Regions from separate parts of the Streptomyces sp. NPDC021093 genome, predicted to be linked through region 3. Evidence: riboswitches for the same ligand, from Rfam matches in the RefSeq annotation. Region 3 holds a riboswitch; each other region holds the start of a gene.
What was found. A riboswitch is a leader RNA that binds a small molecule or an ion and turns the genes downstream of it on or off. The one in region 3 is predicted to bind cobalamin.

Region 1 (9,587 bases), on a different contig from region 3:
GCCGCTGAGCATGGCGTCGGCGGACTGCTCGATGTTCCCGGCGGGGCTCTGCGCGGCGACGCAGATCTGCTCCAGCTTGACCCAGACCGCCCAGCTGCCGAGGGGGGTCAGGGTGGCCTGGCCCTCGCCGAGGGTCAGCGCACCCACGGAGGCGAGGCCCGCGAGGACCCAGTCGAGGAGGGAGGAGAGGGGTACGGGGGCGGCATGCGAGTGCGGCACGGACTGCGCGGGGATGCCGTGCAGGTTGGGCGGCACCTCGCAGCGCTCCTCGTGCAGTTCGGCGACGCGCTGTTCCAGCAGGTCGAGCAGGGCCGGTACGAGGACGGGGCCGGCCGAGAGCTGAAGGAGGGAGAGCACCTGGGGGACGGACTCCACGACCTCCGCCACGGTGACCGGGGCGATGCCCTCGGGCGCGGGGTGGACGATCGACCAGGCGTCGAAGAGGGCGACCCAGCCGCGCAGCACCGCGGCGTCGTCGCGGTCCCAGGCGCGCAGCCGCCAGCCCGGGCGGGCGTTGGCGCCGTGGATCTCGACGAGACCGGCGAGGCGGGCGCGGTCCCAGCCCGCGCGGACCTGAGCCTCGGTCAGTCGCAGTGCCTCGGCGGCCCGTTCGGCGGACGCGTCGGAGAGCGTGCCTGCCTGGCCGGGCCGGGGGGCGGCGCCGCGGGCTCGCTCGGTGTCGGCCCAGCGGGCGATGCGGGCGGCGTCGGCGAGCACCTCCCTGGCGTAGTGGGCCAGTTCCGCCTGGGCGGGAGTCCCCTCGGGGGGACGCGGGGCCGGGCGGGTACGCCGGTTCGTCACGGCCCGTCGGGCTGTGGCGAGGGGTCGCGGGCGGACAAGTCGGAGCCTGGAGTCGCGCGGTGTACGGGACGTCACGTGCAGCAGTGTCTCCGCTGACTGCCCGAAAGCCCAAACGGAATGCCGCGCGCCGCCCCCGGCGGGCCTCGATTTCTGCTACGTGGGCCCACCGGACAGGGCTCGTGGACCCCACCGGAAAGGGCCGCGCGGGCGCCGTCGGACGGGGCTCGTGGACCCCAGCGGACGCGGCCGCGCGGGCCCCGTCGGCGGGCTACATCAGCGGGGTGAGGAAGCGGCGGAGGGCTTCCTCGTAGGCGGCCGGGTCGGCGTTCCACATCGCCGCGTGCGAGGCGTCCGGCACCGTGTGCAGGGTCACCAGGTCCGGGCGGGCGGCGGCCAGTGCGCGGGAGGGGCCCCACGGGGCGACCGTGTCGCCCGGCCCGTGGAAGATCAGCGCGGGGACGCGCAGCCCGTTCGGGTCGGCGGCCTCCCGGAGCCGGTCGCCGTGCGGTCCCGTGCTGCCCTGCGCGGCCCGTACGGCGAGCGGCAGCAGTGCGGCCGGGGTGCGCCGGGCGGCGGCCAGTGCGCGGACGGTCGCCTCCCAGTCGAGCACCGGGGAGTCGAGGACGAGTCCGCGGACGAGGTGGCGGACCGCGGAGGAGGTGGCGGCGTGCACGGCCATCGCGGCTCCGGTGGACCAGCCGTACAGGATGATCCGCTCGGCGCCCTGGCGCACGGCGTGCCGGATCGCGGCGTCCAGGTCGCGCCACTCCGAGTCGCCGAGGTGCGCGAGGCCGTCCGGGGAGCGGGGCGCGCCGGGGTCGCCGCGGTAGCCGAGGTCGAGTACCGGGAGGCGGTAGCGGTGCAGGAGGCCCATGACGTTCAGGGGGTGCTCACGGGTGGTGCCCAGGCCGTGCACGGCGATCACCCAGGTGGTGCGGGAGCCGGGCACGAACCAGGCGGGCAGCGCCCCGAGCTCGCCCATGACCTCGACGTGCTCGAAGTCGAGGCCGAGCGCGCTGCGCGGATCGCCGGTGTGGACCTGCGGGGTCAGCCGTACCTTCGCGCCGGGTTCCAGGGAGCCGCGGGTGACCCGCTCCAGGCGGCGGACTACCGTGTGCGCCTCGTGAGGCACGGCGTCCAGGACGGGGCCGACGACGGCGTGGACCCCTTCGCCCGCCGGGCCCTCGCCCTCCAGTCCGTACGTACCCGGCCGGAGGGTGGCGAGACCGCGGGTCAAGGTGACCTGTCCGGCCGCCGTGGCGTGCACGGTGACCCGGGGGTCGCCGGGCGACGGCCGGCCGGGCGATGCCTTGAGCGCGGCGTCGCCGGCGTACCGGGCGGCCGCGACCGCTGCCGCGCCGATGCCTATCAGAGTGGTGACGGCCGCTGCCGCCGCTTTAGCCGGGTGCACCGCTTCAGTGTCCGTACAGCGGGCCGGGACTGCCAGTGGGCGGGGTCCGCCGGGGGCGACGGCAAGGGGAACCGGGGGTTCAGCCCGGCTGCCCGTGGCCCGGCTCCCCGTGGCCTTGCTGTCCCTGGCCCTGCCCCCCGTGCCCCTGCTGTCCGTACTCCCTCAGCTGTCGCCCGGCGGCGTCGAGCTGGGCGGCGGACAGCAGGGTCGGCGAGTGGCCGGGGACGGAGGAGGCGGTGAGCCACAGGCGGCACATCCACTCCAGCTGCGCCGTGCGGTCGTAGGCCTGGTCGAGGGAGTCGCCGTAGGTGAGGGTGCCGTGGTTCCGCAGGAGGCAGCCGGTGCGATCGCGCAGCGCGCGCCGCACGTTCTCGGCCAACTCCTCGGTCCCGTACGTCGCGTAGGGCGCCGTGCGTATCTGGCCCCCCATGGACGCGGCCATGTAGTGCACCGGGGGCAGCCGGTCGACGAGGGTGGAGACGGCGGTGGCGTGCACGGCGTGGGTGTGCACGACCGCCCGCGCGCGGCTGGTGCGGTAGACGGTGAGGTGCATCGGGAGTTCGCTGGTGGGGGCGAGGTCGCCGAGCACCTGGTGGCCTTCGAGGTCGACGCCGACCGCGTCGCCGGGGCGGAGCCGGTCGTACGGGACGCCGCTCGGGGTCACCAGGATCAGGCCGCCCACGCGTACCGAGACGTTCCCCGACGTGCCGACGACCAGCCCGTCCGCCACCGACCTGCGGGCGGTGTGCACCAGTTCCCGCCAGGCCCGCCCGACCGCGTCGGCCGGGGCCTGCGAGGGCGCCGGGGCCGGGCCCTGCGGGTCCGTCGCGGCCGGATCGTGCGCGTGCGCCGCGGCCGGATCGTGTGCGTGCGCCGCGCCCGGGTCCTGCGAGGGCGCCCGGCCCTTCGAGGGTGTCGCGTCCGCCGGTTCCGTCTGTTCCGTCGCCATGTGCCGCATCCTGCCAGCCCGGCGCGGCGCACTGTAGCCCGGAGGCCGGGGCTCCGTAAGTCCCGCAGGCCCCCTTCGCCCCTTCTCGGCCCGGGTTGGCCGGAGATCGACCGGGTTCTGTGGATCTTCCAGTAGCCTCTGCCCTGATTTGTCATGCACGTAGCCATTCCGGGGGGAACCATGGCCCGTGATCACAAACCGTCCCGTCGGCGCGCCCGTCGGCGCACCCTGTCCCTGTCGGCCGCGGCCGGCCTCACCGCCACGCTGACCCTGGGGACCACGGTCCTGCTGGGCGGCCCGACCGCGGAGGCGGCCGCCAAGCCGCGCGGGCACGACGTCTCCGGCCACCAGAAGAACGTGGACTGGCGGAAGGCGAAGAAGAAGGGCGCGACGTTCGTCTACGTCAAGGCCACCGAGTCCCACACCTACCGCAATCCCTACTTCGCCCAGCAGTACAACGGTTCGCGGCAGGTGGGCATCAAGCGCGGCGCCTATCACTTCGCGCTGCCGCACCAGTCGTCAGGCAGGACCCAGGCCGCCTACTTCGTACGCAACGGAGGGGGCTGGCGGGCCGACGGCCGGACCCTGCCGCCCGCCGTCGACCTGGAGAACAACCCGTACAAGAAGACCAACAAGAGGAACAAGTGCTACGGGCTGAAGCCTGGCCAGATGGTGTCGTGGATCAGGTCCTTCAGCGACGAGGTGCGGCGCAGGACCGGCCGCCGTCCGGTCATCTACACGACCACGCTCTGGTGGAACCAGTGCACCGGGAAGAGCCGGGCCTTCGGCGGGAACCACGCGCTGTGGCTGGCGCGCTACAACTCCTCGCCCGGCGCGCTGCCGGCCGGCTGGTCGTACTGGACCTTCTGGCAGTTCAACAACGGCCGGGGCGCACTTCCGGGTGACCAGAATCTCTTCAACGGCTCACACGGCCGATTGAGTGCCTTCACGCGTCGTTGACGCCCTTGCGAGGGCCCGCCCGCGCCGCCGTTCCGGTGAAAGCGGAACGGCGGCGCGGTGTTTCGGGTCACCGGTACGCCCTCCCCAGTTCACCTTCCGTTCACTCGGGTTACCTACGTTCCAACAGCCACTGACCTCAAACGATTGCCTGGGTAAATGGAACACATCACGCTCCTCCTCGGAATCGTGATCGTCACCGCTCTCGTGTTCGACTTCACGAACGGTTTCCACGACACAGCCAACGCGATGGCCACCACCATCTCGACCGGCGCACTCAAGCCCAAGACGGCGGTGGCCATGTCCGCCGTGCTCAACCTCGTTGGTGCTTTCCTCTCCGTCGAGGTCGCGAAGACGATCTCCGGCGGGCTCATCAACGAGAGCGGCATCACCACAGAAGTGATCTTCGCGGCGCTCGTCGGCGCGATCCTCTGGAACCTGTTGACCTGGCTGATCGGCCTGCCGTCCAGTTCCTCCCACGCACTCTTCGGCGGCCTCATCGGCGCCACACTGATGTCGGTCGGCACCTCGGGCGTCAACGGCAGCGTCGTCATCACCAAGGTGCTGCTGCCCGCGATCGCCGCGCCGATCGTGGCCGGCATCGCCGCCTACCTCGCCACGAAGCTCACCTTCAAGCTGGCGTCCAAGACCGACGAGAAGTCCACCGCCAAGGGCTACCGGGCGGGCCAGATCGCCTCCGCCGGTCTCGTCTCGCTCGCGCACGGCACCAACGACGCGCAGAAGACCATGGGCGTCATCACCCTGGCCCTGGTCACCGGCAACGTGCTGGCCCCCGGCGCGAACCCGCCCCTGTGGGTCATCGTCTCGGCCGGTGTCGCCATCGCCGCCGGTACCTACCTCGGCGGCTGGCGCATCATCCGCACCATGGGCAAGGGCCTCACCGACCTCCGTCCGCCGCAGGGCTTCGCCGCCCAGACCGGCGCCGCGACGGTCATCCTGGCCTCCTCGCACCTCGGCTTCTCCCTCTCCACCACCCAGGTCTGCTCCGGCTCCGTGATGGGCGCCGGACTCGGCCGCAAGGGCGGCGTCGTCCGCTGGTCGACCGCGACCCGGATGTTCGTCGCCTGGGGTCTGACGCTGCCGGCGGCCGGCCTGGTCGCCGCCGCCGCGGAGTACCTGACGGGTCAGGGCGCCTGGGGCGTCACCGTCGTGGCGGTCCTGCTGGTCGCGGGCTCCGGCGTGATCTGGGCCCTGTCGCGCCGCAAGCCGGTCGACCACACCAACGTCACCGCCGACGACCTGGACGCGCCGGCCCCGGCCGAGCCCGCGGGCGTCGTCACGACCGCCATGGCGGCGGTCACCCCGCCCCCGGCCGGTGTGTTCCCGCACGAGGCCACGCACACCACGACGGGCGACCTCAAGGCCACCCTCCACTCCCCCGCCGGAACCCCCACCGAGGCGGCCCGCCCGGCCGCATCGGTCTAAGGACGCACACGACATGAACATCGACTGGGCAGCTCTCGGCACCGTCTTCGGCGTCAGCCTCGTGGCCACCGTGGGTCTGGTGGGCCTGTTCACCCTCGGCATCGTGGGCCTCTCCAAGCAGGAGAGCGCCGCCGCTTCGGGCGGTTCCGCAACCATGGCGCGCACCGGCGCGTACGCCTGCTTCGCGCTGTGCGCGGCGGCCGTGGCGTACGGAATCTTCCTGATCGTCGTCTGAACCCGCACTTCGCCCCACCCCGCCGCCCCGCGCCCCGTGCGCGGGGCGGTTCTGCGTACGCCCCTCGGGCCCGGGGAGCACCGCAGGTCAAGCCCAGGTTGACGGGTGTTCTCGGGGCGTGGTGGACTGCCGGAGCCAATACGGCGGCATGGAGAGGAAGCCGGTGCGAATCCGGCGCGGTCCCGCCACTGTCACGTACCGACCCACCCGGTCGTACGGAAGCCAGGAACTCCCAGCCGCTCGTCACGTCGAACCAGGGCGCGGACCCTGAGTTAAGGACACATCGCCATGCCCGGCTGCGGAACCCGCAGTTCAGCCGCCCCCTGTCCGAGTTCCGCCCGCGTCTTCGCCTACGGCGCCGCCGCCGGACTGCTCGGCGACCTCCTGCTCGGCGATCCCCGGCGGGGCCACCCCGTCGCCGCCTTCGGACGTGCCGCCGGCGCGGTGGAGCGGACGCTGTGGCGCGACCACCGCGGCTGGGGCGCACTGCACACCCTGGTCTGTGTCGGCGGAGCCGCCGGAGCGGCGGCCGTCGCCGCGCGCGCCGTACGCCGCTCCCCCGTCGCTTCCGTCGTCCTGACCGCCGCCGCCACCTGGTCCGTTGTCGGCGGTACGTCGCTGGGGCGCGAGGCCCGTGCCGTCGGCGGGGCGCTCGCCGCCGGTGACCTCGACGTCGCCCGCGAGCGGCTGCCGCACCTGTGCGGGCGGGACCCGCAGGCCCTGGACGGGCAGCAGATGGCGCGCGCGGTCGTGGAGTCGGTCGCCGAGAACACCTCGGACGCGGTCGTGGGCGCGCTGGTCTGGGGCGCGGTCGGCGGCGTGCCGGGGCTGGTGGCCTTCCGCGCGGTGAACACCCTGGACGCGATGGTCGGCCACAAGTCGGCGCGCTACCGGCGCTACGGGTGGGCGTCGGCCCGCCTCGACGACGTCGCGGGCTGGCCGGGTGCCCGGCTGACGGCCGCACTGGCGGTGCTGGCCGGGGACGACTCGCGGGGTGCTCTCGCGGCCTGGCGGACGGATGCGTCGAAGCACCCGAGCCCCAACGCGGGCCCGGTGGAGTCCTCGTTCGCGGGCGCCCTGGGCGTCACGCTCGGCGGGACGCTGTCGTACGCGGGGCGGGTGGAGCACCGGGCGGTGCTCAACGGGGACACCGGGCGGCCCGTGGCCGTACCGGACATCGAGCGTGCGGTGCGGCTGTCGCGCCGGGTGAATGTGCTGGCGCTGGCCGTGTGTGCGGCGGGGCGGCTGGCGTTCTCGTACGCGAAGGGGCGTAACTCATGAGTGGCGGCGGGCTGTTGGTCGCGGGGACCACGTCGGACGCGGGCAAGAGCGTGGTCACGGCGGGGATCTGCCGGTGGCTGGTGCGGCAGGGGGTGAAGGTCGCCCCGTTCAAGGCGCAGAACATGTCGCTGAACTCGTTCGTGACGCGCGAGGGCGCGGAGATCGGGCGCGCCCAGGCGATGCAGGCGCAGGCGGCGCGGGTCGAGCCGACCGCGCTCATGAACCCGGTGCTGCTCAAGCCGGGCAGTGACAGGTCCAGCCAGGTGGTGCTGCTCGGCAAGCCGGTGGGCGAGATGAGCGCGCGGGGCTTCTTCGGCACGGCGGGCGGCAAGGAGTACGGCAAGGGCGTACAGGGCGGCCACCGGGAGGCGCTGCTCGGGACGGTGACCGAGTGCCTGGCCCAGCTGCGCGGCCAGTACGACGCGGTGATCTGCGAGGGCGCGGGAAGCCCCGCGGAGATCAATCTGCGCCGTACGGACATCGTGAACATGGGGATCGCGCGGGCCGCCGACTTCCCGGTGGTGGTGGTCGGGGACATCGACCGCGGTGGTGTCTTCGCGTCGTTCTTCGGTACGACGGCGCTGCTCGCGCGGGAGGACCAGCGGCTGGTCGCGGGGTACTTGGTGAACAAGTTCCGGGGCGATGTGTCGCTGCTTGAGCCGGGTCTCGACATGCTGGAGGACCTGACCGGGCGCAAGACGTACGGCGTGCTGCCGTTCGCGCACGGGCTCGGCATCGACGAGGAGGACGGCCTGCGGGTGTCGATGCGCGGTGCGGTGCGCGAGTCCGTGGTGGCGCCGCCGGTCGGCGAGGACGTGCTGCGGGTCGCGGTGTGCGCGGTGCCGCTGATGTCGAACTTCACGGACGTGGACGCGCTGGCCGCCGAACCGGGAGTGGTCGTGCGTTTCGTGGACCGCGCCGAGGAGCTGGCCGACGCGGACCTGGTGGTCGTGCCGGGAACCCGGGGCACGGTCCGGGCGTTGGAATGGCTGAGGGAGCGGGGGCTCGCGGAGGCCCTGGTGCGGCGGGCGGCCGAGGGTCTGCCGGTGCTGGGGATCTGCGGCGGGTACCAGATGCTGGGGACGCGCATCGAGGACGAGGTCGAGTCGCGGGCCGGACTGGTCGACGGGCTGGGGCTGCTGCCGGTGCGGGTGCGGTTCGCGCGGGAGAAGACCTTGGCGCGGCCGGTGGGCGAGGCGCTCGGCGAGTCCGTCGCGGGTTACGAGATCCACCACGGGGTGGCCGAAGTCCTGGGCGGGGAAGGGTTCATCTCTGATGACGATGGACATGGCTTGGACGGGTGCCGGGTGGGTTCCGTCTGGGGCACCCACTGGCACGGGTCGCTGGAGAGCGACGCCTTCCGGCGCGCCTTCCTGCGGGAGGTCGCGGCGGCGGCCGGGCGGCGTTTCGTGCCGGCGCCGGACACGAGCTTCGAGGCGTTGCGGGAGGAACAGCTCGACAAGCTCGGGGACTTGATCGAGGAGCACGCGGACACGGACGGGTTGTGGCGGCTCATCGAGTCGGGTGCGCCGGTGGGCCTGCCGTTCGTGCCTCCAGGGGCCCCGTAGGGGCGCGGGGAACTGCGCGACCAGCCACGAAGGACCCGCGCGGAACCGTTCAAGCGAATTGGTGTGGAGCCGGAAACGACGATGGAGACCGTATGAGTACGCCTTACCCCTTTACTGCGATCGTCGGGCAGGACGACCTCCGGCTCGGGCTGCTGCTCAACGCCGTGTCGCCCGCCGTGGGCGGTGTGCTCGTGCGGGGGGAGAAGGGCACTGCCAAGTCCACCGCCGTGCGCGCGCTGGCGGCGCTGATGCCGCAGGTGCCGGTGGTCGACGGGTGCCGGTTCTCGTGCGATCCGGGGGCGCCGGACCCGGTGTGTCCCGACGGGCCGCACCAGGAGGCGGACGGCGTGTCGCGGGACGCGCGGATGGTGGAGCTGCCGGTCGGCGCGTCCGAGGACCGGCTCGTGGGGGCGCTCGACATCGAGCGGGCGCTGGCCGACGGCGTGAAGGCGTTCGAGCCGGGCCTGCTGGCGGACGCGCACCGCGGGATTCTGTACGTCGACGAGGTCAATCTGCTGCACGACCACCTGGTCGACCTGCTGCTGGACGCCGCCGCCATGGGCGCGTCGTACGTCGAGCGGGAGGGCGTGTCCGTGCGGCACGCCGCACGGTTCCTGCTGGTCGGGACGATGAACCCCGAAGAGGGCGAGCTGCGGCCGCAGTTGCTCGACCGGTTCGGGCTGACCGTGGAGGTGGCCGCGTCCCGGGACACCGACCAGCGGGTGGAGGTGGTGCGCCGTCGGCTGGCGTACGACGACGACCCGGCGGGCTTCGTCGCCAAGTGGGCGGGCGAGGAGGCCGATCTGCGGGAGCGGATCGTGGCCGCGCGTGCGCTGCTGCCCCAGGTCCGCCTCGGCGACGACGCGCTCAGGCAGATCGCGGCGACCTGTGCGGCCTTCGAGGTCGACGGGATGCGGGCCGACATCGTGATGGCGCGCA
Region 2 (9,587 bases), on a different contig from region 3:
CCGGCCGCTACGGCACTGCTGGCTTTGCCTGCTCAGTCGGCTCCGTCGGCTCAGTCGGCGATGCCGCCGAAGGCCACCACCCGGTCGACCCTGGCGCGCACCAGGTACTCGCCGGGGACGGAGTTCCGCTCCCCGTAGGCGGCCCCGTTCTCCGGGCCCATGTACCGGCTGCCGATGCGGGTGGCCCAGGTGCGGAGTTCGACCGGATCCTCGGTGAACTCCGCCGTGCATTCCAGCATCACGTAGCTGAAGGGCGGTGTCTGGTCGTCGACGCACAGAGAGAAGCGCGGCTCGCGGAGCAGCGACTTGCACTTCAGCGACTCGTGCCAGGTGGTGAAGACGATGCGGGGTGCGTCAGCACGGCCCTCGGCTCCCCCGGCCTCGCAGCCGTCGCCGTCTTCACCGCCCTCGTCGATCAGGAACCACACCGGGGTGACGTGCGGGCGGCCGTCCTTGCGATTGGTCGCCAGCTTGCCCGTGCGGGTGCCGGTGAGGACGAAGGCACGCCACTCTTCCTCGGTCATGGTGTGCATCAGGCGCTCCGATCAGTGGTGGGTACATCGACTCCTTCGAGAGTACGGGTACTGATCAACTGCCGAAGCGCAGCGCGACGGTGTCCCCCACGTGGATCACCGTGTTGCGGGCAGCGCCCGCGAAGGCCGCGCCGTCCAGGCTGACCTTCCAGGTGGCGGCGCCGGAATTGGCTGTTCCGTTGAGGGCGGTGATCGCTCCGGTGCCGGATGCGGGCGTCACCCCGGTGACACAGCCCGCCGGGGTCGCCGCACTCGCCGCGGCGTTCAGGACGTCGCCCAGTGTGGCGGTCGTACCGGTCGGCGTGAGGGCGACCGAGCAGGCCTGGAGGGTGCCGGTCCCGTTGTCGACGGTCAGTGCCAGCTTGGCCGGGGTGCCGGGGGTGAAGGCGGACTCGGCCACCCACTGGGGAGCTCCGGCCGTCACCGGGGTCGGCGGCGCGGTGGTGAAGCCGCCGCCCGAGACCGCGCGCAGCCCGTCGATGGAGGCGTACGGCTGCGGGGAGGTGTCGCCCGGCTGGTACCTGAAGCCGCCGCCCGGGTTGAACTGCTGGGAGATCAGGAAGTCGACCGGGGTCTTGCCGAGGGAGGTGCGGAAGTCACCGGTCTGGGCGTCGATGCCGCAGGCGTTCAGGCCGGAGACCGCCCAGCCGTTGGAGTCGGTGTTGACGCCGAACATGGCGTTGAACGCACCGCTGCTGAGCACCAGCTTGCCCTTCAGGAAGGCCTTGGCCCGGAGGATGTCCGGGTCGGTCTTCGCCACGCCGGACACGCAGAGGGCGGCCATCGAGGCGCCCGTCATGTCGATGTCGCTCGCGGAGTTGAGGGCGTCCGGGTCGCCCTCGGCCTTGCTGAAGTTCCAGCCGCCGTCGTGGTGCTGGTTGGCGCGGATCCGCGTGATCATCGAGTCGAGCAGGGCCTTCGGCACGCGCTGGCCGCCGGCCTGGGTTCTGGCCCCGCCGAGGGCGAGGGCGGCGAAGGCGGTGCCGTTGTAGAGGCCGGACTGGCCGAAGTAGCCCGGCTCGGCGCTCTGCCAGTGGCCGTAGATGTCCGCGACGAGGTTGCGGGATGCGGAGACGCGGGCCGGGTCGATCCCGGCCGCGTACGCGTTGAGGGCGCCGCGCTCGTAGTCGGTGACGACCGGCGCGGCCGACGGCCAGCCGGCGGTGGCGAGGAGGTTGCGGTAGACGGTGCGGGCGTTCTTCGTGGTGTCACCGCCCGGCGCGACGTCGACGGCCGCGGTGCCCGCCGCCGCGAGGGCACTGAACGCCCACTCGTTGGACAGACCGGAGCCCGCGTACGAACCGTCCGCGCCCTGAAGGGACTTGAGGTATCCGACGCCGTTGGTCCTGGACGTGGCGATCTGCGCGGGCGTCGACGTGGCCGCGGCGGGCAGCACGGTGAGCGCGAAGGCCCCGAACGCGGCGACGGGTACGACGAAGGCGGCGCGGCGGGTGGCGGTACGGCGGGGTGCGGTACGGGATCCGGGCGTACGAGGACGGGGCACGGTCTGCTCCTGGAGTGGGGGACGCCGATCGGTCCCGTCCCCACGGCCGGGCGGCGTACGACGCCCCGGGGAACCGCCGACCGCCGTCCGATCGCGTAGTACGGCTGACGAAATGTGCTGTGCCACCTGGGCATTCGGGCTCGGAAACGGCACTCTGCCGTCCCACACCGCTGCGCGTCAGCCCCGGAATCTCACCGGGTTCCCCCTGGGGCGGAGCAGGACGTTACACGAACTCCGCAAGTTCCAGAGAACCTTGACGTTCCCACGCGCCCCGTGCTTCACTCCGGCTGCTATTGCTCAGCTCGCAGGGGAAGCCGGTCGAATTCCGGCGCTGACCCGCAACCGTGGACCCGCCCCCGTGGCGGGTGAGCCGGAATGCCTGCCCGTTGAGTCATGAACGAGAGACGCCGTCGCGGACTACGGCGTGGTTCGACAGGCCTTCACCTCGGCGTTCGACGGCCCCGGCGAAGCCCTTTGGCCACGCATGCGCCCGCTCGGCCGACACGAGGGGCCGCAGTGGGGACCGCAGAGCAGCACCAGCGCCGACTCGCGCGCAGACGTGGCCGGTTGGGCCGAATACCCGGCGCGGGAAGACCGCTGGGAGCGCCGTTCCTGCCGGCCGCCCTGCCCGCAGCCGTGTCGGCCTTCCTGGCGGCGCTGCTGCTCGTCGTCGGCGGCGCGGCCTTCGCCACAGGGACCTCCTCACCCGCGTCCGCCGACCCCGTCGACAAGTGCACGGCGACGACCGGCGCGGTCGTCGCGGTCGACTTCGGCCCGTGGGGCGGCAAGGTCGTACGCGGCTGCGACGCCACCCCGACCACGGGGTACGAGCTGCTGCACGAGGCCGGTTTCCGCACCGAGGGAACCCAGCACGACGGCCCCGCCTTCATCTGCCGCCTCGGCCACGCCTCGTACAACTCCGGCAAGCAGTACCCGACTTCGGAGCAGGAGGACTGCGTCCTCACGCCGCAGGCCACCGCCTACTGGTCGTACTGGCACGCGTCGCAGGGCCAGAACACGTGGACGTACAGCCAGTACGGCGCCATGGACCGCAGGCCGAAGGCGGGCGACGTCGACGTCTGGGTCTTCGGCGGCACCGACATCGGCGGCACCACAGGGAAGCCCACCTTCACCCCGGACCAGGTCCGCGCGGGCGGCGGTGCGGCACCGGACCCCGACCCCACCGGTACGCCGCCGACCGTCCCCCCGGGCAAGGTCGATGTCACGGCCGCCGCGAAGTGGCTGAAGGGCCGACTCACGGACGGCGAACGCGTCGTCGAGGAGGGCGCGGAGGCCCCGAACCACTGGTTCACGGCCGAGATCGCCCTCGCCGTGGCCGCGGCGGACGGGAAGAGCGCGGGTCTCGACAAGGTGGTCGCCTTCCTGGCCGCGCACACCGACGCGTACGCCTATCCGGCGGGCAAGGACGCGGCGGGCAAGTACCGGGCGCCCGACGCGAACGCGGCCGCACGCCTCGCACTGCTGGCCGCGAGCACCGAGGGAGACCCGCGTGACTTCGGCGGCCACGACCTGGCCGGCGACCTGGCCGGGAACATCTGCAGGGGCGGCCCCAACACCGGTGATTCCACACCCGGTTGCACCGCCAAGGGCGACTTCCGGTACGCGGGGTACGCCGACGGCCAGGCGCTCGCCCTGCTCGCGGTGAAGCGCGCGGGGCTGGCTCCGCCCGCCGAAGCGGTCGCCCGGCTCACTCAACTCCAGTGCGAGAACGGCGGGTTCACCAGCATCCTGATCCGACCGGGCGAGAACTGCGACCCCGAGGCGTGGAGCACCGGTCAGGTGGTGCTGGCCCTGCAGGCGGTCGGCGGGCAGGACGCCGCCGTCGCCAAGGCGCGTACGTACCTGAAGAAGTCCCAGCTGGCGGACGGCGGTTTCCCGGCCGCCACGGGCATGACCGAGGGCAGCCCCTTCACCACCGTGTTCGCGGCGCAGGCCCTGCGCGCCCTCGGCGACACCGGCCACGCGGACGCGGCCCTCGCCTGGCTGTCCCGGCAGCAGCTGGCCGACGGCGGCATCGGCTTCGACGGCGCCACCACCTCGGAGATCTACCCGACGGCGCACGCGGTCCTCGCCGGGCGGGGCACCAGCCTGGCGTCACTGACCACGAAGAAGACCGAACCGACGCACCCGCCGACCGACCCCCCGACGGATCCGCCCACGAACCCGCCGACCGACCCGCCCACCGATCCTCCGACCGACCCGCCCACGAACCCCCCGACGAATCCACCGACCGACCCGCCGACCACTCCGCCGACCGGTCCGCCGACCACTCCGCCCGGTGCGGGCCCGGACCTCAAGAAGGGCGTCGCGTACCTCACCAGTGCCGCCACCCTCACGAAGGGCGCGTACTACGACGCGGGCGGCGGCGTCGGCCGGGCCGACTTCGGCCTCACCATCGACGGCGCGTACGCACTCGCAGCGACCGGCCTCGACAACACGCGGCTGCGCGGCATCGTCGACTTCCTCGACAAGGGCGGCAAGGACGGCGCGGGCCGTACCGTCCACAACTGGACCAACGTCGGCACCAAGTACGCCGCGGGCGGTTCGATCGGCAAGACCGCGCTGCTGGCCCAGTCCGTGGGCCGCGACCCGCGGGCCTTCGGCGGCCAGGACCTGATCGCCGCGCTCGGCAGGGCGGTGTGCGGGGCACCGAGCCGGGCGCCGGACCGCAGTTGCGCCGCCAAGGGCAACTACACGTACGCCCCGTCGGTCTTCTCGCAGTCGCTTGCCCTCATGGCGCAGGTACGGGCCGGTGAGAAGGCCGCCGCCCAGGCGCCGGCCACCTACCTGGCGAGCCTTCAGAAGCCGTCGGGCGCCTGGCCGAGCCTGATCCCGGCGACCGGCGACTCGGACGTCGACTCCACGGCGATGGCCGCGATGACGATGGACCTGGTCGGAGGCGCCGGGCCGAAGGCGGCCGTCGCCAAGGCGCTCGCCTGGATCGCGACCAAGCAGCTCCCCGACGGCGGATTCCCGGGCGCCGCGGGCAACTCGGTGAACTCGGCCGCGCTGGCGGTCCAGGGCCTGTCCCTGGACGTGGGCAAGTACGGCGCGCAGATCGCCAAGGCGCGCAAGTTCCTGGCCGGGCAGCAGAACGGCGACGGCGGCTTCAACGTGGCGAAGGAGGGCCAGCGCGGTTCGGACGTACGGGCCTCCACCCAGGCCGTCGGCGGTGCGACCGGCATCTCCTTCGGCAGGATCGACCGCGACCTGAACGGTACGACTCCCCCGCCGGACCCGACGGTCGGCGGCACCTCCAGCGGCACCTCGGCCGGTACCTCTGCCGGCACCACGACGGGCGGCCCCGGCACTGTCACCGGCGGTACGACGGCGGGCTCCGCCTCCGGAAGCAGCGGCGCGGGCAGCACCACCACCGGCGGCACGAACATCGTCACCCCGGGCGAAGCCTCCGGCTCCGGCGACGCATCCGGCACGGGCGGCATCGTCGACACCACCGGCAGCGCGGGCACCGGCACAGCCGGGACAAGCACCGGCGCCACGGGCGGCATCGTCGACACCGGCAGCACCGCCGGAGCTGCCACCGGCGGCGCCACCGCGAACGGCCCCCTCGCCTCCACCGGCGTGCAGGCCGGTGCTCTCGCGGCCGCAGCGGCCCTCCTCGTCCTGGGCGGCTGGCGCATCACCGTGACCGCCCGCAGGCGACGCACCGCAGCGGCAGCGGAGGAGCAGCGATGAACGTCGGCGTCCTCACGCGCGCCTTCGCCCGCGCGGCCACCGCACTGGGTCTGACGGTGGCGGCGTTCGCGGCCACCGCGGGCCCGGCGCACGCCGCCCCGCAGCCGATGAGCCAGTGCACCACCTCCTCCGGAGCCGTCCTCGCGGTGGACTTCAGCCGCTGGGGCGGTCCCGTCTACCGCTCCTGCGGCACGACGCCCACCACCGGCTACGAACTCCTCAACCAGGGCGGCTGGGCCACCACCGGTACCGGCCACGACGGTCCGGCGTTCATCTGCCGCATCGGCTACAGCGGTCACCTGGGCGGCAAGCAGTTCCCGCCGCCGGAACAGGACGACTGCGTACTGACCCCGCCGGCCTCCGCCTACTGGTCGTACTGGCACGCCGATCCGGGTCAGAACACGTGGGAGTACAGCCAGTTGGGCGCCATGCTCTACCAGCCGCGGCCCGGCAGCGTCGATCTGTGGATCTTCGGCGGTACGGACATCGGGGGCACCGAGGGCCGACCCAGGATCACCCCCGACCAGCTGCGCGCCAAGAACGCCCGGCCGACGAACGGCAACAGGCCGGTCCCGAAGGACACCAGGACCGCACCGCCGCTGCCGCCCGGCGTCAACACGGGACCGGCTCCGGCGAACCCTCCGGCGGACTACACGCCGCCGCCCGCCGCGCCGCCGCAAGGGCAGGGGATCCCGCGGCAACCTCCCCCACAGACCCCCAACACCCCTCCCCCGCCTACCAGTTCCCCTCCGACTACGACCCCTCCGGCAACCCCTTCGCCCACGACTCCCACCCCGTCGGCCACCGCCACCGCCGTCCCGAAGCCATCGGCGGCAGCGGCCTCCGGGCCCAAGGTCGTGGACGCCGCCCCGGCCGCCGACGCCGCGCACGACGTGGGCTCGTACCTGCCCGCCGTCGGCACCGGTGCGCTGGTGCTGCTGATCGCGGGCGCCGCCGTGTTCGCGGCCAGGCGCCGCCGTCGGGCGGCGGAGTAAGCACGTGCGAAGTCCTGCTGCTTCCAAGGCAGTTGATGCCGCGAAGGAGCCGCCCGCGCCGGGTCCCGCACCCGACGCGGGCGGCCGTCGGCTGCCCCGTACGCTCCATCCGGTCGCGTGGTGGATATGGGCGCTCGCCCTGGCCACCGCCGTCAGCCGCACCAACAATCCGCTGCTGCTGTTCCTCGTCCTCGCCGTCCTCGGGTACGTGGTCACGGTGCGCCGCACCGAGGCCCCGTGGGCGCGCGGCTTCAAGTACTACCTGTATCTCGCGCTCACGGTCGTGGCGATCCGGGTCGTCTTCCGGGCGGTCTTCGCCACCGGCATCACCCCGCGCGACCACTTCCTCTTCTCCCTGCCTCGCATCCCCACCCCGGACTGGTACGCGGGCATCCAGCTCGGCGGCCCTGTCTCGCTGGAGGCGCTGCTCTCTGCCGCCACGGACGGGCTTCGGCTGGCGTGCATGCTGTGCTGCATCGGTGCGGCGAACACCCTCGCCAACCCGAAGCGGGCACTGCGCGTACTGCCGGGCGCCCTGCACGAGTTGGGCGTCGCCGTCACCGTGTCGCTCAGCGTCGCGCCCCAACTGGTGCACAGCGTCCAGCGGGTGCACCGGGCGCGGCGGCTGCGGGCCGGGCGCACGAAGGGCATGCGCGCGCTGCGGGGCATCGTCGTCCCCGTACTCGAAGACGCACTGGACCGGTCGCTGCGGCTGGCGTCCGCCATGGACTCCCGGGGATACGGGCGGGCCGGGACGGCGACCCGTGGCTCCCGCCGGCTGACCGGCGCGCTCATGCTACTCGGCATGTGCGGGCTGTGCGCGGGGGCGTACGGGCTGCTCGACGCGACCGCGCCGAGACTGCTGGGACTGCCCGCCATGGGGGCGGGTGCGGTGCTGTGCTTCGCGGGGCTGCGGCTCGGCGGGCGCCGGGTGACCCGGACGACGTACCGGCCGGACCCGTGGCGGTTCGCCGAGTGGGCGGTGGCGGGGTGCGGAGTACTGTCCGCTGCGCTGCTGTTCAGCAACGCCGGGTTCAACGCCGCCGAGCTCAACCCGTCCATCTATCCGCTGAGTTGGCCGACGCTGCCGCTCGTCCCCGCGGGGGCGGTCCTGCTCGCGGGGGCCGCCGGATTCCTGGCACCGCCGCCGACGCCGCCCTCCTTCCCCGGCCCCCTCCCCGTACGAGCCCCCGCACAAGCCCCCGTACAGCTCCCCGTACAAGCCCCCGCACAGCGCACCGAGGAATCCACGTGATCACTTTCGACCAGGTCACCGTCCAGTACGAGGACTCGGCGCAGCCGGTGCTCCGGGACGTGAACCTGACCGTGGACGAGGGGGAACTCTGCGTCGTGGTCGGGCACACGGGAGTCGGCAAGTCCACGCTCCTGGGGGCCGTGAACGGACTCGTCCCGCACTTCACCGGCGGCACCCTCTTCGGGCGCGTGACGGTCGACGGCCGCGACACGGCCGACCATCCGCCGCGCGAACTCGCCGACGTGGTCGGAGTGGTGGGCCAGGATCCGATCGACGGCTTCGTCACCGACACCGTCGAGGAGGAACTCGCCTACGCGATGGAGCAGTTGGCCGTGCCACCGGCCACCATGCGCAAGCGCGTCGAGGAGACCCTCGACCTCCTCGGACTCGCCGACCTCCGCCACCGGGCGCTGCACGAGCTCTCCGGCGGGCAGCAACAGCGCGTCGCCATCGGCTCGGTGCTCACCGCACACCCACGCGTGCTCGTGCTCGACGAGCCCACTTCGGCCCTGGACCCGACGGCCGCCGAGGAGGTCCTGGCCGCCGTGACCCGTCTCGTGCACGACCTCGGCGTCACCGTCCTCCTCGCCGAGCACCGCCTGGAGCGCGTCGTGCAGTACGCCGACCGCGTGATCCATCTGCCGGGTGACGGCCGGGTCGTCGCGGGCGCGCCCGCCGAGGTGTTCCGCGACGCGTCGGTCGCACCGCCGATCGTCGAACTCGGGCGCGCCGCCCGGTGGTTGCCGCTGCCGCTGTCCGTACGCGACGCACGCAGGGCCGCCGTACCGTTGCGCGACCGGCTGGCCCGGGCCGCTCCCCCGCCGGCCCGCCCCGCCCCCTCGGCCGACCGGCCCGAACTCCTCACCGCGCACGGGATCACGGTGACGTACCAAGGCGTTCCCGCGGTCCGCGAGGTCGATCTCCGGCTGCGCGGAGGCGACGTCACCGCGCTGATGGGGCGCAACGGCTCCGGCAAGTCCTCCCTGCTGTGGGCGCTTCAGGGGTCGGGGCCGCGCAGGGCCGGTTCGGTGAAGGTGCGTTCGGCCGACGACGGCAGCGGAAAGGGGCGGGATCCGCAGAAGCTCCCCGCGGCCGAGGCACGGCAGCTGGTCGGCCTGGTGCCGCAGACGCCGACGGACCTGCTGTACCTGGAGAGCGTCAAGCAGGAGCTGGACCAGGCCGACGCCGAATCCGCACCGTCGGGGGCGTTCGCACCGCCGCGACCGTTCGCCTCGTCGGGACCGCCCGCGCGCACCTCCGCCCGCGCCCTCCTGGACCGGATCGCCCCCGGCATCCCCGACACCACTCACCCCCGCGACCTCTCCGAGGGGCAGAAGCTGGCCCTGGTGCTGGCGATCCAGCTCGCGGCGGCCCCGCGGGTCCTGCTCCTGGACGAGCCGACCCGGGGCCTCGACTACCGCGCCAAGAGTCAACTGGCCGTCATCGTCGACGGATTGGCGGCCGAGGGACACGCGGTCGTGATCTCCACCCATGACGTGGAGTTCGTGGCACGCGCCGCGGACCGGGTGGTGGTGATGGCCGAGGGCGACATCGTCGCCGACGGGGTGACCGGAGAAGTCGTC
Region 3 (9,587 bases):
GACAGCGGCATTCCGGTGCCGAGCGACGAGTTCTCCCAGTCCGTGGGGGCAGACGGCCCGCTGCTCCTGCAGGACCACTACCTCATCAGGAAGCTGGCCGCCTTCGACCGCGAACGCGTGCCCGAGCGGGTGGTGCACGCCAAGGGCGGCGGGGCGTACGGCGTCCTGGAGATCACCGAGGACGTCAGCCAGTACACCAAGGCGGACGTCTTCAAGCGCGGCAGGCGTACCGACCTGTTCCTGCGCTTCTCCACGGTGGCCGGTGAACTCGGCTTCGCCGACACCGCGCGCGACCCGCGCGGCTTCGCGGTGAAGCTCTACACCGAGGAGGGCAACTACGACATCGTCGGCAACAACACGCCGATCTTCTTCATCCGCGACCCGATGAAGTTCCCCGACTTCATCCACTCGCAGAAGCGGCGCGCCGACACCCACCTGCACGACAACAACATGCAGTGGGACTTCTGGACGCTCTCGCCGGAGTCCGCCCACCAGGTCACCCTCCTGATGTCTGACCGGGGCACCCCGTCCTCCTGGCGGCACATGCACGGCTTCGGCAGCCACACCTTCCTCTGGTACAACGAGGCCCGCGAGAAGTTCTGGGTGAAGTACCACTTCAAGACCGACCAGGGGATCAAGAACTTCACCCACGCAGAGGCGGCCGCCGCGGGCGCCGAGGACCCCGACCTGCACATCCGGGACCTGCACTCCGCGATCCGGCGCGGCGAGCACCCGACCTGGACGCTCCAGGTGCAGGTCATGCCGTACGAGGACGCGGCCGACTACCGGTTCAACCCGTTCGACCTGACCAAGGTCTGGCCGCACGAGGACTACCCGCCGATCGACATCGGGACCCTCACCCTGAACCGCAACCCGGAGAACTACTTCGCCGAGGTCGAGCAGGCCGCCTTCGAACCGTCGAACCTGGTGCCCGGCGTGGGCGCCTCCCCGGACAAGATGCTCCAGGGCCGGCTGTTCAGCTACCCCGACACCCACCTCCACCGGATCGGCCCCAACTACCTTCAGCTGCCGGTCAACCGGCCCAAGAACGCGGTGCACTCCTACGGCCGCGACGGGGCCATGCGGTTCACGAACCCGGCCGACCCGGTGTACGCGCCCAACAGCCACGGCGGCCCCGTGGCCGACCCCAACCTGCTCGCGGGCGAGAGCTACGACGTCACCGGGGAGATCGTCCGCAGCGCCCACCGGCCGCACGCCGAGGACGACGACTTCGTCCAGCCGCGCGCCCTCTGGGAGAAGGTCATGACCGACACCGACCGCGCCCACCTGGTGGCCAACATCGTCGCGCACGCCTCGGCGCCCGAGGTGACCGACCGGACGAAGACCCGTGTCGTCGACTACTGGCGCAGCGTCCACAAGGACCTGGGCGACCAGGTGGCCAGGGGCCTGCATGTCAACGGCAAGTGACGGACACCGAGAGGAGCCACCCATGACCGCTGAACGGACCGTCACACTCCGGCGGCTCGCCTGGGCCGGGGTCGAAGTGCGGGCGGGGAACGTACGGGTGGTCGTCGACGCCCTGCAGAACACGGCGGACCTCGCCGGGTTCCAGGGGGCGCCGCGCCGCCCCATGCCCGGCATCGAAGCCCCGCCCGGGGTACGCACCCATGCCTTCATCACCCACCTCCACCCCGACCACTACGACCGCAAGCTGCTCGCCGGCATCGCGGCCGACGAGGGGTCGAGCGTGGGCTGCCACACCCCGATCGTGGACGTGCTCGCGGAGGCGGGCGTGCCCGCCGTGCCCCAGGAGCTGGGCGAGCGGCGGGAGTTCGGGCCCTTCGCCACCATTCCGGTGGCCTCCCACGACTGGCGGGGCGACGACCAGGTCGCCTGGATCGTGGAGGCACCCGGGCTGCGGGTCATCCACTTCGGCGACACGATCTGGCACGGCAGGTGGTGGCAGATCGCCCGGGACCACGGCCCGTTCGACGTGGCGTTCCTGCCCATCGCGGGAGTGCTGACGCGCCGCGACGGCTTCACCCCGACCAACCAGCCCGCCACGCTCACCCCCGAGCAGGCGGTCGAGGCGGCCGTGGTCCTGGAGGCGTCGACCGCGTGTGCGATCCACTACGACCTCTTCAACAACCCGCCGTACTACACGGAGCAGCACGACGTACGCGGGCGCTTCCTGCGGGCGGCGCACGCCAGGGGCATCCACGCCGTCGCACCCGATGACGGCGAACCGGTGCCGTTCCGGCCCCTCGTGGCGGCTCCCGGCGCGGCTTGAGCAGCCGCGCCTCCCGACCCGGCCTGAGCCGCCGCGGCTCCCGGCGGGGGCAGGACCGGCCTCCGAACCGGCCCCCGCCCAGGCCTCCGTACCGCCCGCCGGACCGGCCTGGGCACCGGCCTTGAGTCGGCCCGAACCGGCCCTTGAGCCCGGTCGTTGAACGGCTCGCGCCCCGACTGCCCCGACCGCACCCGCCCCCCACCGAACCGCCCTCCCCGACCGCCCACCGGGTCCCCGTCCCGCCGCCCCCGCCGTCCTTGGGGGAATGCCGAGGCGACGACGGGGGCCCGGTGGGCCGCCCTCCCCGGAAGGACCGCCCGTGACCCCACCCCCCGAACCGGCGGCGGCCCGCGTCTCAGAGCGGGACGCACGTACCGAGGCCGCCCCCGCACCGCCACCCCCGGGCCCCGGGCAGGCTGTCTCCCGGAACCCGCGCCTCCTGCTCTGGTCCGTCCTGGCGGTACTGCTCGTCGGCATCAACATGCGGCCCGCCATCGTGGCCGCCTCCCCGTTGCTCGACGACATCCGGCACGCCACCGGCCTCTCCAACGTCGGCGCGGGCGCCCTCTCCACCCTGCCGCTGATCTGCTTCGGCGTCTTCGCCCCGCTCGCGCCCCGGCTGGCCCGTCGCTGGGGCATGGAGCGCACGCTCGTCGTCGTACTGCTGGTGCTGCTGTGCGGCAGCGCGGTGCGGCTGGTGCCCGAACTGCTGCCGCTGTTCGCGGGGACGTTCCTGGCGGGTACGGCGGTGGCCATCGCCAACGTGGTCGTCACGGCCCTGATCAAGCGGGACTTCGCACGGCAAGTGGGGCTGATGTCCGGCCTGCACACCACCATGCTCGTCGGCGGTGGCGCGGTCGCCGCCGCCACGACCGTTCCGCTGCGCGACTCGCTGGAGCTGTCGTGGGCGGGCGGCCTGGCCGTCTGGGGCGTACTGGCGCTGGCCGCGCTCCTGGTCTGGGCGCCGAGGCTGCGGCGCGACCGCACGCCCGCCGAGCTCCCCGCGCCGGACGGCGAATCGGTCTGGCGCAGCCGGCTGGCCTGGGCGGTCGCCCTGTTCTACGCCTTCCAGTCCTTCCTCTACTACACCGCGACCACCTGGCTGCCGTCGTTCTACATCGACCACGGTTACACCGAGGGCGGCGCCGGGGTGCTGCTCGCGGTCTGCATGGGTTCGGCCGTGGTCACCTCGGTACTGGTGCCGGTGTGGGCCCAGCACTCCAGGCGGCAGAGCCACCTCGCGGTGGGCGGCAGCGCGCTGTGCGTGGCCGCCTTCGTCGGCCTGATCGCCGCGCCGACCGGGGCGGCAGTGCTGTGGGCGGCCCTGCTGGGCCTCGGCCTGGGCGCGGTGCTGTCCCTGGGCATCACCTACATGTCGCTGTGCGCCCGCACCGCGCGCGAGGCCGGACTGCTGTCGGCGATGTCGCAGTGCGTGGGCTATCTGCTGGCTGCCCTCGGTCCGATCGCGTTCGGCGCCGCACGGGACCTGACCGGCGGCTGGACGACGGGGCTGGTCGCGCTGGTGGTGCTTGCCGTTCCGATGGCGGTGACGGGCGCGCTTTCGGGGCGTGGCGTACAGCGCTAGCCGGTACGGACGACGAGTGGGGCCCCGGACTTCCGAGTCCGGGGCCCCACTGCCGTACGCGTAAGGCCTAGAAGTCGTCGTCGAAGCCGACGGTGCCTTCCACGGCCACCTGGTACGCCGACGGGCGGCGCTCGAAGAAGTTCGTCAGCTCCTGGACGCCCTGGAGCTCCATGAAGGAGAACGGGTTGGACGACCCGTAGATCTTCGGGAAGCCGAGGCGCTCCAGGCGCTGGTCGGCGACGCACTCCAGGTACTCGCGCATGGACTCGGTGTTCATGCCCGGCAGGCCCTCGCCGCACAGGTCACGGCCGAACTGGAGCTCGGCGGCGACCGCCTCCTTCAGCATGTCGGTGACCTGCTGCTGGAGCTCGTCGTCGAAGAGGTCGGGCTCTTCCTTGCGGACGGTGTCCACGACCTCGAACGCGAAGTTCATGTGCATGGTCTCGTCGCGGAACACCCAGTTGGTGCCCGTGGCGAGGCCGTGCAGCAGACCGCGCGAGCGGAACCAGTAGACGTAGGCGAACGCACCGTAGAAGAAGAGACCCTCGATGCACGCCGCGAAGCAGATCAGGTTCAGCAGGAAGCGGCGGCGGTCGGCCTTCGTCTCCAGCCGTTCGAGCTTCTCGACCTCGTTGATCCACTTGAAGCAGAACTGCGCCTTCTCGCGGATCGAGGGGATCTCCTCGACCGCGTCGAAGGCCGCCGCGCGGTCCTCCGGGTCGGGCAGGTAGGTGTCGAGCAGCGTCAAGTAGAACTGGACGTGCACGGCCTCCTCGAAGAGCTGGCGGGACAGGTACAGCCGCGCCTCGGGGGAGTTGATGTGCTTGTAGAGCGTGAGCACCAGGTTGTTCGAGACGATCGAGTCGCCGGTCGCGAAGAACGCGACCAGACGGCCGATCATGTGCTGCTCGCCCGGGGTCAGCTTCGCAAGGTCGGCGACGTCCGAGTGGAGGTCGACCTCCTCGACGGTCCAGGTGTTCTTGATCGCGTCCCGGTAGCGCTCGTAGAAGTCCGGGTAGCGCATCGGGCGGAGAGTCAGCTCGAAGCCGGGGTCGAGCAGGTTCTTTTCGGAGTTGGTGCTCATTACTGGCAGGCCTCGCAGGACTCGGGGTTTTCCAGGGAGCAGGCGAGCGCTTCGGCGTCCGTCACCTGCTGCACGGGGATGTTGGCGGAGGGGGCCGGGGCCTCGGCGGACGCCTGGGAGCCGGCGGCGCGCGCGATCCGCGTGGCGGGGCGCGAGCGCAGGTAGTACGTCGTCTTCAGGCCCTTCTTCCAGGCGTACGCGTACATCGAGCTGAGCTTGCCGATGGTGGGCGTTTCCAGGAAGAGGTTCAGGGACTGCGACTGGTCGAGGTACGGGGTACGGGCGGCGGCCATGTCGATCAGGCCGCGCTGCGGGATCTCCCACGCGGTGCGGTACAGGTCGCGGACCTCGGCCGGGATCCAGCTGAAGCCCTGGACCGAGCCGGACGCGTCGCGCAGCGCCTCGCGGGTCTGCGCGTCCCAGACGCCCAGCTCCTTGAGGTCACGCACCAGGTAGGAGTTGACCTGGAGGAACTCGCCGGAGAGCGTCTCGCGCTTGAAGAGGTTGGAGACCTGCGGCTCGATGCACTCGTACACACCGGCGATGGACGCGATGGTGGCGGTGGGCGCGATGGCCAGCAGCAGCGAGTTGCGCATGCCGGTCCTGGCGATGCGGGCGCGCAGCGCGTCCCAGCGCTCCGGCCAGGAGACCTGGACGCCGTAGTGGTCGGGGTGCAGCACGCCGCGCGCGGTGCGGGTCTTCTCCCAGGCGGGGAGGGGGCCCGAGCGCTCGGCGAGGTCGCAGGACGCCTCGTACGCCGCGAGCATGATCCGCTCGGCGATCTTCGTGGAGAGCGCGGCGGCCTCCGCGGAGTCGAACGGCAGCTTCAGCTTGAAGAAGACGTCCTGGAGACCCATGGCGCCGAGGCCCACCGGACGCCACTTCGAGTTGGAGTTCCCGGCCTGCTCGGTCGGGTAGAAGTTGATGTCCACGACGCGGTCGAGGAAGGTGACGGCCGTGCGGACCGTCTCGTCCAGGCGGTCCCAGTCGATGTCGCGGGTGGCGGTGTCGACGAAGGCGCCCATGTTGACCGAGCCGAGGTTGCAGACGGCGGTCTCGCCGTCGTTCGTGACCTCAAGGATCTCGGTGCAGAGGTTGGAGGAGTGGACCGTGTGGCCCGGCTCCGCCGTCTGGTTGGCGGTGCGGTTGGAGGCGTCCTTGAACGTCATCCAGCCGTTGCCGGTCTGCGCGAGGGTGCGCATCATGCGGCCGTACAGCTCGCGCGCCGACATCGACTTCTTGGCGAGACCGGCGGCCTCCGCCTTGCGGTAGGCGGCGTCGAACTCCTCGCCCCACAGGTCCACCAGCTCGGGGACGTCGGCGGGGGAGAAGAGCGACCACTGGCCGTCCTGGTCCACGCGGCGCATGAACTCGTCCGGGATCCAGTGCGCCAGGTTCAGGTTGTGCGTACGGCGGGCGTCCTCGCCGGTGTTGTCGCGGAGCTCCAGGAACTCCTCGATGTCCGCGTGCCAGGTCTCCAGGTAGACGGCGGCGGCGCCCTTGCGCCGGCCGCCCTGGTTCACGGCCGCGACCGAGGCGTCCAGGGTCTTCAGGAACGGCACGATGCCGTTCGAGTGACCGTTGGTGCCGCGGATCAGGGAGCCGCGGGCGCGGATGCGGGAGTACGAGAGACCGATGCCGCCGGCGTGCTTGGAGAGGCGCGCGACCTGGTGGTAGCGGTCGTAGATCGAGTCCAGCTCGTCCATCGGGGAGTCGAGGAGGTAGCAGGACGACATCTGGGGGTGGCGGGTGCCGGAGTTGAAGAGCGTCGGCGAGGACGGGAGGTAGTCCAGGCGGCTCATCAGGCGGTACAGCGAGGCGACCTCGGCGAGAGCCCGCTCGCTGTCGTCCTCGGCCAGACCGGAGGCCACGCGCAGCATGAAGTGCTGCGGGGTCTCGATGACCTGGCGGGTGATCGGGTGGCGCAGCAGGTAGCGGCTGTAGACCGTGCGCAGGCCGAAGTACTCGAAGCGGTCGTCGCCGTCCAGGTCGACCAGCTCGTCCAGAGCCGCCGCGTGCTTGGCGACGAAGTCGGCCGTACGGTCCGCGATGAGCCCTTCGCGGTGGCCGACGGAGACGGACTCGGAGAAGCAGTTCACGCCCTGGGTGGCTGCTTCGTCCCGGATCGTACGGGCGAGCAGGCGGGCCGCGAGGCGCGAGTACGCCGGGTCCTCGGAGATGAGTCCTGCGGCGGACTCGGTGGCGAGCTCTCGCAGCTCGGCGGCGTCCGAGCGTGCGTTGCGCCCACGCAGGGCGGCGGCTGCGACCCGGCCGGGGTCGGTGTCGGGCAGGTCGGCGGTGAGGTCGGTCAGGGTGCGCAGGAGCGCGGTCCCGGGCGCGTCCTGGCTGTCCTGAGACTGTTGTGCGGTGGCCGGATCGACTGGCGCGATGGTCACGTGGGGGCTCTCCCTCGCTCGGCGCGGGGCCTGCGGCGGAGGGGGCGCGCGGGCACACGGCACCCCGGAAAGGGGCGCACGTCGCCTGGCGTCCACCGGCCCAACCACGAGGCCCGGACGTATCGGTATCCGGTTCGGTCGAGCCGGATGCGCTGTCGGCAGGTCCTCGGACTTGGCGGTACGCAAAAGCGCACATGACACACCGTTGCGGGACAGTTCCGGATTCTCACCGGATTCCCCTGCGACGACAGCGAGCACGAGCATACATGTGGTGGGTCCTCGTTGGAGAACCCACCACATCTTGTGTCGCGCGTCGCGAGGCTTCACAAGTGGAAGCGGGCCAGATGGGTCCTAGAGCTCCAGTTTGTACGTCAACAGGGACAGTCCAGGCACCGGTTCCCAGTCCCGTTCCGGCGTCCGTACGAAGCCCAGCCGCTCGTAGATCCGGTGTGCCCCGAGCATGGTCGGCTGGGTCGACATCACCAGCCGTACGACGCCCTCCTCGGCCTTCGCACGGGCTATGCAGGCGCGTACGAGGCTCTCGCCCGCCCCGCGCCCCCTGGCCCGGTGCGCGACCGCGAGCATGCGGAACTCGGCCTCGCCGGGGACGGCGATGTCCTGCAGCTCGGTGCCCTGCGGGGCGTAGGTGACGGTGCCGAGGAGCGTGCCGTCGGCATCGGCGGCGACCAGCAGGTCGGCCCGGGCGGCACGGGAGGCGGCGTCGCGCAGCACGAGCAGATACGGATCCTCCGCGCCGTCGTCGAGGAAGCCGTCGTCGAGGGAGACGCGGGCGGTGATCTCGCCGACCTCGGTGTATTCGTGGGGCTCGGCGAGCCTGATCGTGATGTCCATGGAGGGCAGTGTGCAACGCGTACGGCCCGGCGGCCCACCCCGTTTCGAGGGGCGGGACACCAGGCCGTACGAGAGGGCTCAGCGGGTCCTCAGCGAGGTCCTGACGGATCCTGACGAGGTCCTGGCAGGTCCTCGGCGAGGTGCGGGCGAGGTGCTCAGCAGCAGCGGAAGCCCGACCTGGGGTCGCCCTCGCGGGCGTCCGTGCGGCTGCGCTCGAAGGCGCGGCGGGTCATCACCCGGGCGCCCGGGTCGTGCGACCGGGCGTGTGCGACATACCGGTCGTACGTCGCCTCTCCGGTCACTTCCCGTACGTACCAACGCAGTCGGCCCAGCCGGTGGCGCACCGCGGCGACGGTCCGGGCGGTGACGCTCCGGGCGCCGGTGGTCCGTGCACCGGCGGCCCGGGTACTGGCGGTCCGGGCGTCGGCGGTCCGGGCGTCGGCGGTCCGGGCGGTGGTGTTCACACCTTCTCCTCCTCGCTTCCGCGCGGGCCGCCCTCCGGGCCGACGCCCGCCGCGACCAGCTCCGCCTTCTCCTCCTTGGTGGCGAAGAGCGAGGCGGGGGCGACGATCTTCGACTCGACGTAGGGGGTTTCGCTGAGCGTGACCGCGGCCGGGTGGCGGATCGCCTTCAGGCAGGCGCGGCAGGCCTCGAAGAGGACCACGACGATCAGCACGGCGAAGAGGATCGAAAGGACCCCGTCGACCGTGGAGTTGGTGACGATGGTCTCCATCTGGTCGCGGTTCTTGGCGAGTCCGACCTTGTCGAGGCCCTTGTCGAGTGCGCTCTGGTAGACGTCGCGCTGGGCGAAGAAGCCCACCTTCGGGTCGGCGGAGAAGATCTTCTGCCAGCTCGCGGTGAGCGTCACCGCCACGTCCCAGAGCAGCGGAACGGCCGTCACCCAGGCCCACTTGAGGCGGCCGGACTTGATCAGCAGGGTGGTGCAGACGGCGAGTGCGACGGCGGCGAGCAGCTGGTTGGCGATGCCGAACAGCGGGAAGAGCTGGTTGATGCCGCCGAGCGGGTCGTGCACGCCGACCCAGAGGAAGTAGCCCCAGGCGATGACGACGATCGCGCTGGCGATCCAGACGCCGGGCCGCCAACTGACGTTCTTGAACGGCTTGTAGATGTTGCCCAGCATGTCCTGGAGCATGAACCGGCCCACGCGGGTGCCCGCGTCGAGCGTCGTCAGGATGAACAGCGCCTCGAACATGATGGCGAAGTGGTACCAGAACGCCTTCATCGCGGCGCCGCCGAAGGCCGCCGAGAAGATCTCCGAGAGGCCGAGCGCGAAGGTCGGCGCGCCGCCCGTCCGGTGCAGCAGGCTGGCCTCCTCGACGTCCTTGGCGGCCTGTGCCAACTGGTCGGGGGAGATGGTGAATCCGAGGTTGCCGACGGCTGTGGAGGCCGCCTGGACGG

Region 1: linked by a shared signal. The riboswitch ahead of ACH4SP_RS18705 (cobalamin biosynthesis protein) and the one ahead of ACH4SP_RS38685 (ribonucleoside-diphosphate reductase subunit alpha) in region 3 are both predicted to bind cobalamin.
Region 2: linked by a shared signal. The riboswitch ahead of ACH4SP_RS26805 (prenyltransferase/squalene oxidase repeat-containing protein) and the one ahead of ACH4SP_RS38685 (ribonucleoside-diphosphate reductase subunit alpha) in region 3 are both predicted to bind cobalamin.

Annotation. Positions count from the first base shown of each region.
Region 1 covers NZ_JBIRQJ010000005.1:616,932-626,518, reverse strand. Annotated here, with positions in the region: gene ACH4SP_RS18735 (hypothetical protein) at 1-876, opposite strand, end outside; gene ACH4SP_RS18730 (alpha/beta hydrolase) at 1,070-2,212, opposite strand; gene ACH4SP_RS18725 (class II aldolase/adducin family protein) at 2,292-2,966, opposite strand; gene ACH4SP_RS18720 (lysozyme) at 3,342-4,121, shown strand; gene ACH4SP_RS18715 (anion permease) at 4,278-5,564, shown strand; gene ACH4SP_RS18710 (hypothetical protein) at 5,578-5,799, shown strand; cobalamin riboswitch at 5,913-6,051, shown strand; gene ACH4SP_RS18705 (cobalamin biosynthesis protein) at 6,088-7,080, shown strand; gene ACH4SP_RS18700 (cobyric acid synthase) at 7,077-8,648, shown strand; gene ACH4SP_RS18695 (putative cobaltochelatase) at 8,741-9,587, shown strand, end outside.
Region 2 covers NZ_JBIRQJ010000008.1:420,066-429,652, reverse strand. Annotated here, with positions in the region: gene ACH4SP_RS26815 (PPOX class F420-dependent oxidoreductase) at 51-524, opposite strand; gene ACH4SP_RS26810 (hypothetical protein) at 589-2,037, opposite strand; cobalamin riboswitch at 2,166-2,244, opposite strand; cobalamin riboswitch at 2,305-2,439, shown strand; gene ACH4SP_RS26805 (prenyltransferase/squalene oxidase repeat-containing protein) at 2,698-5,754, shown strand; gene ACH4SP_RS26800 (hypothetical protein) at 5,751-6,749, shown strand; gene ACH4SP_RS26795 (energy-coupling factor transporter transmembrane component T) at 6,754-8,004, shown strand; gene ACH4SP_RS26790 (ABC transporter ATP-binding protein) at 8,001-9,587, shown strand, end outside.
Region 3 covers NZ_JBIRQJ010000017.1:20,177-29,763, reverse strand. Annotated here, with positions in the region: gene ACH4SP_RS38705 (catalase) at 1-1,428, shown strand, start outside; gene ACH4SP_RS38700 (MBL fold metallo-hydrolase) at 1,451-2,251, shown strand; gene ACH4SP_RS38695 (CynX/NimT family MFS transporter) at 2,571-3,836, shown strand; gene ACH4SP_RS38690 (ribonucleotide-diphosphate reductase subunit beta) at 3,904-4,920, opposite strand; gene ACH4SP_RS38685 (ribonucleoside-diphosphate reductase subunit alpha) at 4,920-7,316, opposite strand; cobalamin riboswitch at 7,456-7,597, opposite strand; gene ACH4SP_RS38680 (GNAT family N-acetyltransferase) at 7,668-8,168, opposite strand; gene ACH4SP_RS38675 (CstA-like transporter-associated (seleno)protein) at 8,324-8,512, opposite strand; gene ACH4SP_RS38670 (carbon starvation CstA family protein) at 8,629-9,587, opposite strand, start outside.